DNA from 2 places in the Sphingobium herbicidovorans genome. Region 1 is predicted to be linked to the other one. Evidence: riboswitches for the same ligand, from Rfam matches in the RefSeq annotation. Region 1 holds a riboswitch; the other holds the start of a gene.

Region 1 (5,997 bases):
GCCGACCGTCGCGCCATTGGTGGCGAACAGGACGGTCCCGTCCACCGCCAGATCTTCGGGCCACCCAACCGGCGCGTCCGACAGGTTGAACAGGCACATTATATTGTCCGCCCCCGCGGTTCGTCGGAACAGCAGCCGGCTTTCATCCGCCAGCAGCACCTCCATGCTGCCGTAACGCAAAGGCGCATTCCCCTTTCGCAGGGCCAGCATCGTCCGGGTAAAGTTCAACAGCGACCCTGCATCGGTCTCCTGTCCATCCACCGCCAGCGCCAGATTATCTTCCCCCACCGGCAGCCAGGGCGCAGCGGTGCTGAACCCCCCTTCGCTGGCCGTCATTTCCCATGGCAAAGGCGTGCGCGCCCCGTCCCGCGACAAGGTGAGCGGCCAGTTCGCGATCGCCTCCGGGTCCTGCAACCGCTCGAACGGGATATCGACCTGGGTGATCCCCAACTCCTCGCCCTGATACAGGATGGCATTGCCGCGCAGCGCCATCAGCAGCGCCATCTTCATCCGCGCGAAGGGCGCGCGATCCTCCGCCTTGCACCATCGCGACAAGGCGCGTGGCGCGTCATGATTTTCAAACGCCCAACTGGGCCAGCCCATGCCCGGTTCATCTGGCCAGCGCGCCGCCGTCTCCGCCACCAGCGCGGGGGTTAGCGCCGGGGCATAGAGGAAGTCGAAGCCATAGGCGCTGTTCAGCCGGTCGTCCCCGGCCGTGTAAGCCTTCATCTCCACCTCGGCGCGGTCGCCCCCGACCTCCGCCATGGTGAAGATCGCGCCATAACGGTCGGCCAGCGCTCGGATGCGCTCGACAAAGCCAACCACATCGGGATGCGACTGATTGTAGCGGCGGATCTGATAGTCGAAGGGGCGGGTGCGGGGCTTGCCCTCGTCGGGTGCCGGCGGATTGTCGCGCAGCAACGGGTCGTGCATCGCATGGTTGAGCGCGTCGAGCCGGAAACCATCGACGCCCCGGTCCAGCCAGAAACGCATGGCGTCCAGCAACGCGTCCTGCACTGCGAGGTTGTGGACGTTGAGCTGCGGCTGGCTGGCAAGGAACTGGTGCATATAATATTGCCGCCGCCGCGCGTCCCAGGTCCAGGCCGGACCGCCGAACACCGACTGCCAGTTGCAGGGCGGCGAACCGTCCGGCTTGGGATCGGCCCATACATACCAGTCCTGCCGCGCATTGGTCCGGCTCTCGCGGCTTTCGCGGAACCAGTCATGCACATCGGAACTGTGGGCATAAACCTGATCAATCGTGACTTTCAGCCCCAACTCATGCGCCCGCGCCACCAGCGCGTCGAAATCCTCGATCGTGCCGAAAATCGGATCGACCCCGCAATAATCGGCGATGTCATAGCCAAAGTCGCGCATGGGTGATGTGAAGAAGGGCGAAATCCAGATCGCGTCGGCGCCCAGTCGGGCGATATGGTCCAGCCGCCGCGTGATCCCGCGCAGGTCGCCGATCCCGTCGCCGTTGGAATCCTGAAAGCTGCGGGGATAGATCTGGTAGATGACGGCGCCCTTCCACCACGGCTGGCCGGAATCGCTCATGCGCTGCTGCTCCCATTTGCTGCGGGTGCAGCATACACATGTCCGCGCCGTCATCTACCGCTTGCGGGCGGCGCGCCCGCGCTTTATCAGCAGGTCCGCGACAGGTTCCCGAGAGGGGACGAGAGCACTGCGCTTTATTGGTTGGCTCAACCTCCGTGCGCCCTGAGCTTGTCGAAGGGCGCGGGCGGGCTTCGAAAAGCCCCACCCGAACGGAGACGAGGGGCCATCTGAAGCGCGCTGCTCTAAGAGGGAAGTCGGGTGCAAAACCCGCGCTGCCCCTGCAACTGTAAGCGGTGAGCGGACCGGCCACAGCGCCATTGGGGATCAGGATTTCCCCGAGAAGGCGGCCGGAACGCATTGACCCGTGAGCCAGGAGACCTGCCTGACGCAGTCGTTCTTCGACCGGACAGGGTGTGCCGGGCGAACGGGGTTTCCCTCGCGTAGCGACAGCCATCGCCTTGCCGGTTCGGTCGCACAGCCCTCTGCGCGTCCGCGCCCAGAGGCTGTTTGCGGGTCAAGGAAGCGAGGGGGACCATCATGACGGTCTTTCATGTCACTATGGTTATGGATTGGCTGCGCTGATGCTGCGCGCCGTGGAAAACAGGGCTTCGGTCGTCGTCTGCTCGACCTGCCGCCTTTCGGCTGACGCGCGCGAGGATGGCGAAGGGCGTCGCGGCGGCGCTATGCTCGCCGACGCGATGCGCGCGCTTCAGGCCGACGATCCAGCCTATGCGGCGGTCGATGTTCAGGACATGCCATGCCTGTTCGCGTGCCAGCGCCATTGCACCGTCCATGTGCGCGGACCGGGCAAGGTCGGCTATGTGCTGGGCGACTTCCCGCCCGACGCTGACGCCGCGCGCGCGATCCTCGACTACACGCTGCGTCACGCCGCCAGTGAAGAGGGCGTCGTGCGCTATGCCGACTGGCCGCAGGGGGTGAAGGGCCACTTCATCGTCCGCACCCCGCCCGAAGGGTTCATCTGCACATGATCCATTTTCCCGATGGGGCCGCCTTCGCCCGCGCGCTGCAGGCACTGCCGGAACCGGACGAACAGGCGATCGCCGCCGCCGCCGCGCGACAGGCGATGCTGACCAAGCCCGCCGGTTCGCTAGGCCGGCTGGAGGAAATCGCCCTGTTCATGGCGGGCTGGCAGCGGCAGGAACGGCCCCGCGCTGATCGCATCCGCGCCGCCATCTTCGCGGGCAACCACGGCGTCGCCGCGCGCGGGGTCAGCGCCTATCCGGCAGCGGTCACCGCGCAGATGGTCGCGAATTTTCGAGGCGGCGGCGCGGCGATCAATGCGCTCGCCGCCGCATGCGGGGCGGAGCTGTCGATCGTCCCGCTGGAGCTTGACCGCCCCACCGCGGACATTTGCCAAGCCCCCGCGATGAGCGAGGCGGACTGCCTCGCCGCCCTCAATGCAGGGGCAGCGGTCGTCGACGCGGATTGCGACCTGTTGATCGTCGGCGAAATGGGCATCGGCAACAGCACGCCCGCCGCCGCCCTGTGCGCCCAATCCTTTGGCGGCCAGCCGCAGGACTGGATCGGGCGCGGCACCGGCGTCGATGAAGCCGGTCTGGCGCGAAAGGCCGACGCGGTCGCGCGCGCCCTTCACCGCCATGCCTCCCATTGCACAAACGCCTTCGAAACGCTCCGTCGCCTGGGTGGACGAGAGATCGCCGCCATGGCCGGGGCCGTGCTCGCCGCGCGTCTGATGCGCGTGCCGGTGCTGCTCGACGGCTTCATCTGCGGCGCGGCGGTGGCGGGCCTCGCGCGCGACAATCCCGCCATCACCGACCATTGCATCGCGGGCCATGTCTCGGCGGAGGCGGGCCATGCGCGTTTGCTCCACGCCTTCGGGCTGACGGCGCTGCTTCAACTCGACATGCGCCTTGGCGAAGGCAGCGGCGCAGCGGTTGCGGCGCAGATCGTCCGCTCGGCTCTCGCTGCGCACGATCAGATGACCACCTTTACCGAAGCCGCCGTCGCACAAGCCTTATGAACGCCCACATGCTTCACCTGATGCGCCACGCCGCGCCGCAGACGACGGGCCTGCTGCTTGGTCAGCTGGACATGCCGCCCCATCCTGACGCCGTGCCATTATGTGTCGAACGCGCACGCGCCATCGACTTCGCGCAGGTCTTCAGCTCCGATCTTCTGCGCGCCGCCATTCCCGCCGAGCGGATCGCGGCCGCCGCCCGCGTGCCCCACCATGCCGACCCCCGCTGGCGCGAACTGCATTTCGGCGCGTGGGAGGGAGCGGACCCTTCAACCCTTCCCGCTGTTGAGACGGCCCGCTTCTGGGACGCCCCCGACGACAATCCTCCACCGGATGGAGAACGCTGGTCCGACCTGCGCCTCCGTGTCCAGAGCGCGCTCGTCCATATCGACCGGCCAACCCTGGTGCTGGGCCATGCCGGATCAATGCGTGCGGCGCTGTCACTGCTCTGCGGCTTTTCCTATCGCCAGGCGTGGGCCATCGACCTGCCTTATGCCGCTCTGCTGTCCTTGCGCGTCTGGCCGGGTGAAACCCCGACTGCGCAAATCACGGCGTTGACGACATGAAGCGGCTGATCCTCGCCCTGCAATTGATGACCAGCCTGCCGCTGCCATCCGTCAAGGCGGACGACAGCGACTTTGCCGCCTCCATCCGCTGGTTCCCCGCCGCCGGGATAGCGGTGGGCGGGGCAGCGGCGATGGCGATGATGCTCGGCATGCGCGCTGGCCCATGGGTGGCGGCGCTGCTTGCCCTGCTGGCATGGGTGGCGATGACAGGCGCGCTGCATCTCGACGGGCTTGGCGACATTGCCGATGGCGCAGGCGCGGCGCATGGCGACCGCGCGCGCCTGTCCGCCGTGCTGGCCGATCCCCATATCGGCAGCTTCGGCGTGGTCGCGATCATGCTCCAGTTGCTGACGAAATTGGTTCTGCTGCGCCTCTATGCGGAGCAGCTTGCCCCATGGGGCCTTGTCCCGCTCGCCCTGATCGCGCGGATCGGCCCGCTCGCCTGGACGCTGTGGCTGCCGTCGCTGCATGACGGGCTGGCCAGCCGCTTCCGCCAAGGGATCAAGCGCGCGCATCTTATCGCATGGTCCGCGCTCGCCCTTGCGTCATGCGTCATGCTCCCCGCCCTTGCGTCCGCCGCGCTGCTGATCCCGTTCTGGGCATGGTGGTTGCGCAGCCGGATAGGCGGCGTTTCGGGCGACGGCCATGGCGCGGGCATCGAATTGGTGGAAAGCGCGCTGCTTGCCGCGCTGGTGCTGGCGCGATGAGCGATATGTTCCACTGGCATGGAGGGTGCCTTGCGCAGGCCCGCGATCATTATGGCGCGGACGGTGCGCCCTGGATCGACCTGTCCACCGGCATAAACCCGCGGCCCTGGCCCGGCGCTGCCCATGTCACGCCGGATTGGCAATCCCTCCCCGATCCCGCAGCGCTCGCCGACATGGAAACTGCCGCCGCCAGTCATTTCGGCGTCGCCCCCGCCCATGTGTGCGCGCTTCCCGGCAGCGAGATCGGCCTTCGGATGCTTGGCAAGCTGCTCGACCGGCCCGGCTGTCATCTCGTCCCCTCCTACCGCACCCATGCCGCCGCTTTCCCCGGCTCCCTGCCGCTGGATGCGCCGGAACAAGCGCCGCCGGGCACGGCATTGCTGCTCGCCAATCCCAACAATCCCGATGGCCGCCTGTTCGCGCCAGCCTACATGCTAGCGCTGCTCGCCCGGCAGGAACGAGGCGACGGCTGGCTGATCGTCGATGAAGCCTTTGCCGACAGCGTCCCCGGCTCCAGCATCGCTGGTGAGGCGGGGCAGGGCAGGCGGCTCATCCTGTTGCGTTCCTTCGGCAAGTTCTTCGGCCTTGCGGGCGTCCGCCTCGGCTTCCTTGTCGGGCCACCCTCGATCATCGCCGCTTGCCGGGACATGCTGGGGGACTGGCCCTTGTCGGCGGCAGCCATCGACTTTGGACGCGCCGCCTATCGCGACCGGCACTGGATCAACTGGACCATCGCGGACCTGCGCGACCGCGCCGTCCATCTCGACCGGATTCTTTCCCGTCACGGCCTCGTCCCGCGCGGCGATTGCCCGTTGTTCCGCCTGGTGGAAACGCCCGCCGCCGCTGCGTTGTTCGACCGCCTGGCGCGCCACGCTATCCTGACCCGCCCGTTCGACCATCAACCGCACTGGCTGCGCCTGGGCCTGCCTGCGGACGATGCCGCCATGGCCCGGCTGGACAAGGCGCTTGGTTGAACTGCTCGCCCTTATCCTTGACGCGGCGCTTGGCTGGCCGGCCTGGCTCTATGCCCGCATCGGCCATCCGGTTGGCGCTTTTGCGCGGATCATCGCCGCCTGCGAACGCCGCTGGAACCGGCGCGGCCTTGGCGACGGGCGCAGGCGGATGGGCGGCGTCGCCACGCTCCTGATCCTGTTGCTGGCCGCAACCC
Region 2 (5,997 bases), 180 kb from region 1:
TATGGGGACAGGGGAGAGCCGAAGCGGCCCGATATCCGTCAAAACGCGACGTTCAGCGAAATGTTGATAGCATAGTTGCATCAAAATGCAAAATCGGGCCGGGAAGCGACATGACGATCATGCGCGGGCAGACGGCCAAAGCCAGCAGGCGACGCATAAACCGGCGCATCCCCGGCGCATCGGCGCGGCTTATTGCATCCCGCCGGCAGCGGGCCGGGACAGCAGCTTTATCGCGCTTTCCACCGTGGCGTATCCCACAGAATCGGCGATCGCCAGATCAAGCGGCCGCGCACCCAGTGAGCTATTGTGCGTGTTCAGGAAGCGGATCGCTTCGGTATGACCCAGAAGCACAAAGGCAAGATGCGTGATCAGCCCTTGCCGCCGCGCCTGGTCGGGCGAAATGCGCAACTCAAGGTGACGATTGGCAAAGGCCCGCCTTCTGGGGCTAGGCGATGGAGCATTTTCCTCCTTCATGCAGAAACAGCTCCTTCCGGACAAGCCGTCCAGCTCGCGGAAGCCGCCGCGCCCCTGGAAGTCAGAAAGTCGAAAATCTGTCCGCCGACGACCTCGGCTGCATCGAGATGCTTCATCCGCGCCAGCTCGCTAGTCGCGCCAGCCGCCTGCATGAGTGAAATCTGATGCTTAAAGTAGAATTGATTGAGATCCATATGCGCCTCCACAGTAAGCGGGAGCGCGTCGGTCTCTCAGCCAAGGACGCCTACATAAAAAAAGCCCTTGATGACCTATGATATAGCCTATTTCTACACTTATACAAGGACGGCTTAATCGATCGAGAACTGCCCGGCTACCTTCGCGGTGACCAGCGTAACAGCATCTTCGAACGGCAAAATCAGCAACGTGCGGCTTTGGTCATCGGTGACCTGGATGGCGCCATTCAGGTCAATCACGCCATTGGCGACATCCGCGCTCATCAACGCGCGTGCATTTGCCAGCGCCAGGCGCAGGGCATCCGCCAGGCTGTCAAGCGCAACCCCCTCTTCGTCGGACAACATGCCGGAACGGTCGAGGAGATGAAAATGATAGCGCGCCATCCGGCGATTATAGGCGCGCCGTCAATTGCCTTGACCCCGATCCTCATTAACCCAGGCAAGCGAAAATGCTGTTTATTGCACCGGATTCGTTTTTGTGACGGACGCCTGTTCGCGCTTATCCCACGTCGGCGGATGCTGCCCGCGCGCGGCGCTCGCTGATCCTGCGCGCGCTTTCGGCCTCTCTCATCCATGATTGTGCCGCGGTCAGGCATATCGCGCGGACGTTGGGCAGATCGCTGTCGTTGGCGCGGGCGAGATGAGACGCCGCCTGGGCTTTGCAGAATTCGACTGAAGGCTGATCCATGGCCGTACCTCACTCATGAAAATGCCCGCCCCGTGAAGAGGCGGGCCTCAAAATGCGCCAGACATCGCGGGGAGCGACCAATATTTCGTCTGGCACATATCAACCATCGAGCGGGGTCAAGGTTCCGTCCCGTCGCCCTTGGCCTTACCCCAGCCTGCGCCGCAACGCCTCGCCGTCGATCGCGGCCAGCCTTCGCCCGGTGACAAGCGTCTGGCCGACGAACAGCAGGATCAGGATCGATCCGACAGTGCCCACGAAAATGTCGAAGCCAGACCATTTTCCGAACAATCCCGGACCAGCGCCCAGGACCATCATCATCAGCGTCAGCACGATCAGCATGATCCGCAGCTCGGTCGGCCCCGCCGCAAGATAGGACAGTTTGAATTCGCCAAGCACGCGGGCGGACAGAAAGGCATGGATCGACAGCAACAGATAGCCCGCAAGCGCGATCATCGCGACATCCATGGTGACGAAGGGGCTAAGGCCGATACCCGCCAATATCAGCAGCGTAGCCAGCCCGTCGCAGCTATGGTCGATGAAATATCCATAGGACGGTCGTTCGATCCGCCGGTAACGCGCCAGGCTGCCGTCCATCGAGTCCCCGAACCACTGCACGACATAGCCCAAAATGGCGAGCACCAGCCAGGGATAGGCCAGATTGCTTCCCACATAGCCAAGGAAGATCATGACAGCGCCAACCATGCCCAATGTCGTCAGCTTGTCGGGCGTGACCCATCCGGGCATGCGGGCGCACAGCCAGTTGAGAAGGCGGCGTTCCTTCGCAGCCAGCCAGTTTTCTTGGATGCGATCAAGCGGTTTGGGCGATTGGGGCAAGACTGTCATAATCTCTCAACAAAACTGCGAAATATGGGGGCAGGAGGCAGCGGCGCGAAAGGCTCCTGACCTGAAGAACAGGGTTCTGCGGGGGCCTTGTCATCCATCTGTTGCACCCCCTCCCTTGATCACGGGAGCACATAAGTCTCTCTGTCGAGTTGCGCGAACCGGGAACTCGATCAGCCCCTCTATCAGCATGATGGCAGCGGGAACAGGCGTTTTCGGCTGTTGGGCGCAGCCTCTGCAAGACCGCGACAGCCCACGACCGCGCCGGTCAGGCCCTGACCGCGCCATTTGCCCCCGCCGCTGCAAATCCTGACCCTACAATAGCACGGCCAGCGCCTGTGCAATAGCCGCATGCCCGGCGCGGGTGGGATGCCATGGCGCGCCCTGCTTCAGGTCATAATGCGGATTCATGCCGTGGCTCCATGGCTCGGCGGAGCAGGCCGTGTGATCGCGGGATGATTTGTCGGCTGGCAGGACAGTGGCTCCGTTTGCGCGCGCCACTCGCGCCGTGACAGCCGCCAGCCGCTCGCCCAGCGCACGATATTCCTTTGCCTCTGCCCCGGACAGGACGGCAGCATCGCACAGGGTCGGCGGGACCAGCGTCACATATTGGACGAAGATGAGCCTGGCCTTCGGCGCGCGGGCGGCGACCTGTCGGCTGATAGTAGTGAGATTCTGTTCCAGCTTGCGCCAGTCATCTTCGTCTGTCGCGGGTTTCGGAATGCAGGAACCACTGCCGAAAGACGCCCCCGCACGGCAACTTGCGCCCATCAAGCCCATGGCATAGCCCACGTCGTTGCCGCCGATCGTAATCGTAACCAGGCGCGTATCCGGGGTGACGGCTTCGATCTGGGCGGGCAGTTTGGACCATGGGTCAAGAACGTTGGCCGTCACCGCGCCGCCGCATGAAACATCCGTCAGCACCAGTTGCAGGCGTTGGGCCAGCAGGGAGGCGTAATTATTCACCGTGCGCCCACAGCGGGCAGGCGATCCGGGTTGCAGGGCGCCGATGCCCGCACCGGCGGCAAATGAACTGCCCATCGCGACATATCCGGCGCCCGCCCAATCCGCCGACCCCTTGTCCTGCCCCGTGGTCGCGCAGCCCGCGAGGCCCAGCGATACGATGGTGACCAGCATATGAGCAAAGCCCGTCCGCACTTTCCCGCCTTCTTTGGAAATCGTTAAAGTCAGCCACCATACGGGCCGCAAGGGCTTTGTCTATTGGCATCGACCCGGACATCGGGGAAAGGCCCCGACCATCTCCTTCCCCTCCCCGGCCACTTGCAGTGTCATGCCGTCCGCTGTAACGGGGCGACCGTCCGGGAAACCGGACACAGATCGCGCCGGTGTCCCGAAAGGGGCTTAATAGGGAACGCGGTGAGGGTAGCTGACGCCGCCCGAATCCGGGGCTGTCCCTGCAACTGTAAGCGGTGAGCGCGATGTACATGCGCGGCGGGCACAGCGCCCATGCCGCCAGCCACTGGGCCGGACGCTAAATCCTGCGAGGCTTGGGAAGGCCGTGCATCGATGCGATGACCCGTGAGCCAGGAGACCTGCCGGCGTCTGGTCGCTCTTGCTTTGGTCCAGGGGATGGCCGGGGCACGGTGAATTCCGTCTGAGCGACGAACGGGCGGCAGGGGCCGCAACGCCGGACAGCAAGGCGGTCGCGTTCGCGCGCCCATTGTCCGGCGGCGCGACCGTTCGGTACGTTTGCCGATACGGTGTCCTGACGTTCGTAACTTGAAGCTCATGCCGACGACCGAGATGGCGGCGGCATTTAAGATCGGGGAACGAAATTTGCACCACATGACATTATCCGCTCGCCGCCTGCTGCCTGCTGGCGCGTCGATCCTCGCGCTGGCGCTGGCCATGCCGGTTCAGGCAGCCGATGAAGCGCCCGCCGACGCCGAAAGCATCGTCGTCACCGCGCAAAAGGCTGGCGTTCTGCAACTCGCCCAGCCTGCCGAAGCATCCAGCCGCCTGGGCCTTACCCCCATGCAGACGCCCGCGAGCGTGGACGTCATCACAAAGGAGATGATCCGCAGCCTGGGCGACCGCACGGTCGTCGCGGCGGCTTCGCGCGCGCCCGGCATCATCAACAACACATCGGCCTTCGGCTTCTCGCTCAGCTCTCGCGGCTTCACCGGCTATACCTCGGTGATGCAGCTCTATGACGGGATGCGCGTCTACACCACGACGACGCAGACCTTCCCGGCCGATCCGTGGATGGCCGAGCGGGTGGAGGTGCTGCGCGGCGCGGCGTCGGTCCTCTATGGCGAAGGCGGGATAGGCGGCGCGATCAACGTCGTGCGCAAGCGGCCGAACACCGAACGGATGGAAGGCGAAGTCCGCCTGAGCGGCGGATCGTTCGACACCTATGCCGCCGCCGGGGGCGTGGGCGGGCCGATCAGTGACCAGCTCTCCTACCGGATCGACGCGAGCTACAACCGCTCCGGCGGCTGGATGGACCGGGGCCGTTCGCGCAGCCTGGCCCTCTCGGCGGCGCTCCGTTATCAACCGGCCGACAATCTGGCGCTGACGCTGTCCCACGACCGCGCCGATACCGACCCGACCATCTGGTACGGCACGCCGCTGCGCGATGGAAAGCTGGTGCGCGAGATTGCCCGCAAGAACTACAATATCGCCGACCGCAGCCTGCGCTTCGACGACGCATGGACGCAGGCGAAGATCGAATGGAAGCCGTCGGACGAGCTGACGATCACGAACGTCACTTATTATCTGACCGGGTTCAAGCATTGGCGTAACGCGGAAAGCTATGCCTGGACGGGGGACCAGATCCGGCGTTCCAGCTATCTGGAGATTTTCTACGATACCAAACAGGTGGGCAACCGGACCAACGCCGTCTATCAGCATAAGCTGTTCGGCCTCGATCACCGGTTCAGCCTTGGCGGCGAATATAATGTCGGCAGGCTGGAACGCGCCGACAGTTCGCCCAACAGCCAGTCCGACCTGATCGACCCCTATGACTATCAGCCCGGCGTCTTTCTGGATGGCGCATTCGGCACGCGCTATAAATATCATACCGATGTCGAGCAGTTCGCCCTTTTCGGCGAAAGCCGCCTGTCCTTCACCGACAGCCTGTCGCTGGTAACCGGCCTGCGCCACGATCGCCCGTTGACCAAACGTCATGACGCGCTCGATCCGACGATGGACTATCGCGCAACCTATCCCAGCACCAGCTGGCGCGCGGGGCTGGTCTATCAGCCGGTCGAAAGCCTGTCCCTTTATGCCCAGTATTCCGCTGCCGCCGACCCGGTCACGGCATTGCTGACGGCGTCGCTGGCGCAGACCGATTTCGACCTGTCGACCGGAAAGCAGTGGGAAGCAGGCGTCAAGACGACCTTCCTTGGCGGCAGGGGCGAATTCACCCTGTCGGGCTACCGGATCGTGAAGAAAAAGATCCTGACCCGGTCGGCCAATGATCCCACCCTGTCCGTCCAGGTGGGCCAGCAATCCTCCCATGGCGTGGAGGCGTCGTTCGGCCTTGCCCTAACGAAACAGCTCAGCATCCTTGCCAACGGCACGATCCTGAAGGCGAAATATGACGATTTTACCGAACTGGTCGGGACTGACCTTCTCAGCCGGGACGGCAACACGCCCATCGGCGTGGCGGAAAAGGCGGCCAACCTCTGGCTGTCCTGGGGACCGATCGATCCGCTGCACTTCGACGCCGGACTGCGCCATGTCGGCGAACGCTATTCCGATGCCGCGAACAGGCGGCGGATCCCAGCCTACACGCTGGTCGATGCGTCGGCCCGGTATGACATCGGAAAAAAGACC

What was found. A riboswitch is a leader RNA that binds a small molecule or an ion and turns the genes downstream of it on or off. The one in region 1 is predicted to bind cobalamin.
Region 2: it holds a riboswitch for cobalamin, as region 1 does, so the genes downstream of both, B6S01_RS15990 (TonB-dependent receptor) here and B6S01_RS16875 (DUF1636 domain-containing protein) in region 1, are expected to answer to the same signal.

What each region holds. Positions count from the first base shown of each region.
Region 1 is NZ_CP020539.1:469,967-475,963, forward strand. Features, by position in the region: partial or broken gene B6S01_RS16870 (alpha-glucosidase) at 1-1,557, opposite strand, end outside; cobalamin riboswitch at 1,761-1,957, shown strand; gene B6S01_RS16875 (DUF1636 domain-containing protein) at 2,139-2,546, shown strand; gene cobT (nicotinate-nucleotide--dimethylbenzimidazole phosphoribosyltransferase) at 2,543-3,559, shown strand; gene B6S01_RS16885 (histidine phosphatase family protein) at 3,568-4,122, shown strand; gene B6S01_RS16890 (adenosylcobinamide-GDP ribazoletransferase) at 4,119-4,829, shown strand; gene B6S01_RS16895 (threonine-phosphate decarboxylase) at 4,826-5,803, shown strand; partial or broken gene cbiB (adenosylcobinamide-phosphate synthase CbiB) at 5,766-5,997, shown strand, end outside.
Region 2 is NZ_CP020539.1:287,266-293,262, reverse strand. Features, by position in the region: gene B6S01_RS16020 (hypothetical protein) at 190-474, opposite strand; gene B6S01_RS16015 (hypothetical protein) at 471-668, opposite strand; gene B6S01_RS16010 (DUF6894 family protein) at 783-1,052, opposite strand; gene B6S01_RS16005 (hypothetical protein) at 1,168-1,356, opposite strand; gene B6S01_RS16000 (CDP-alcohol phosphatidyltransferase family protein) at 1,501-2,199, opposite strand; gene B6S01_RS15995 (SGNH/GDSL hydrolase family protein) at 2,512-3,333, opposite strand; cobalamin riboswitch at 3,524-3,771, shown strand; gene B6S01_RS15990 (TonB-dependent receptor) at 4,003-5,997, shown strand, end outside.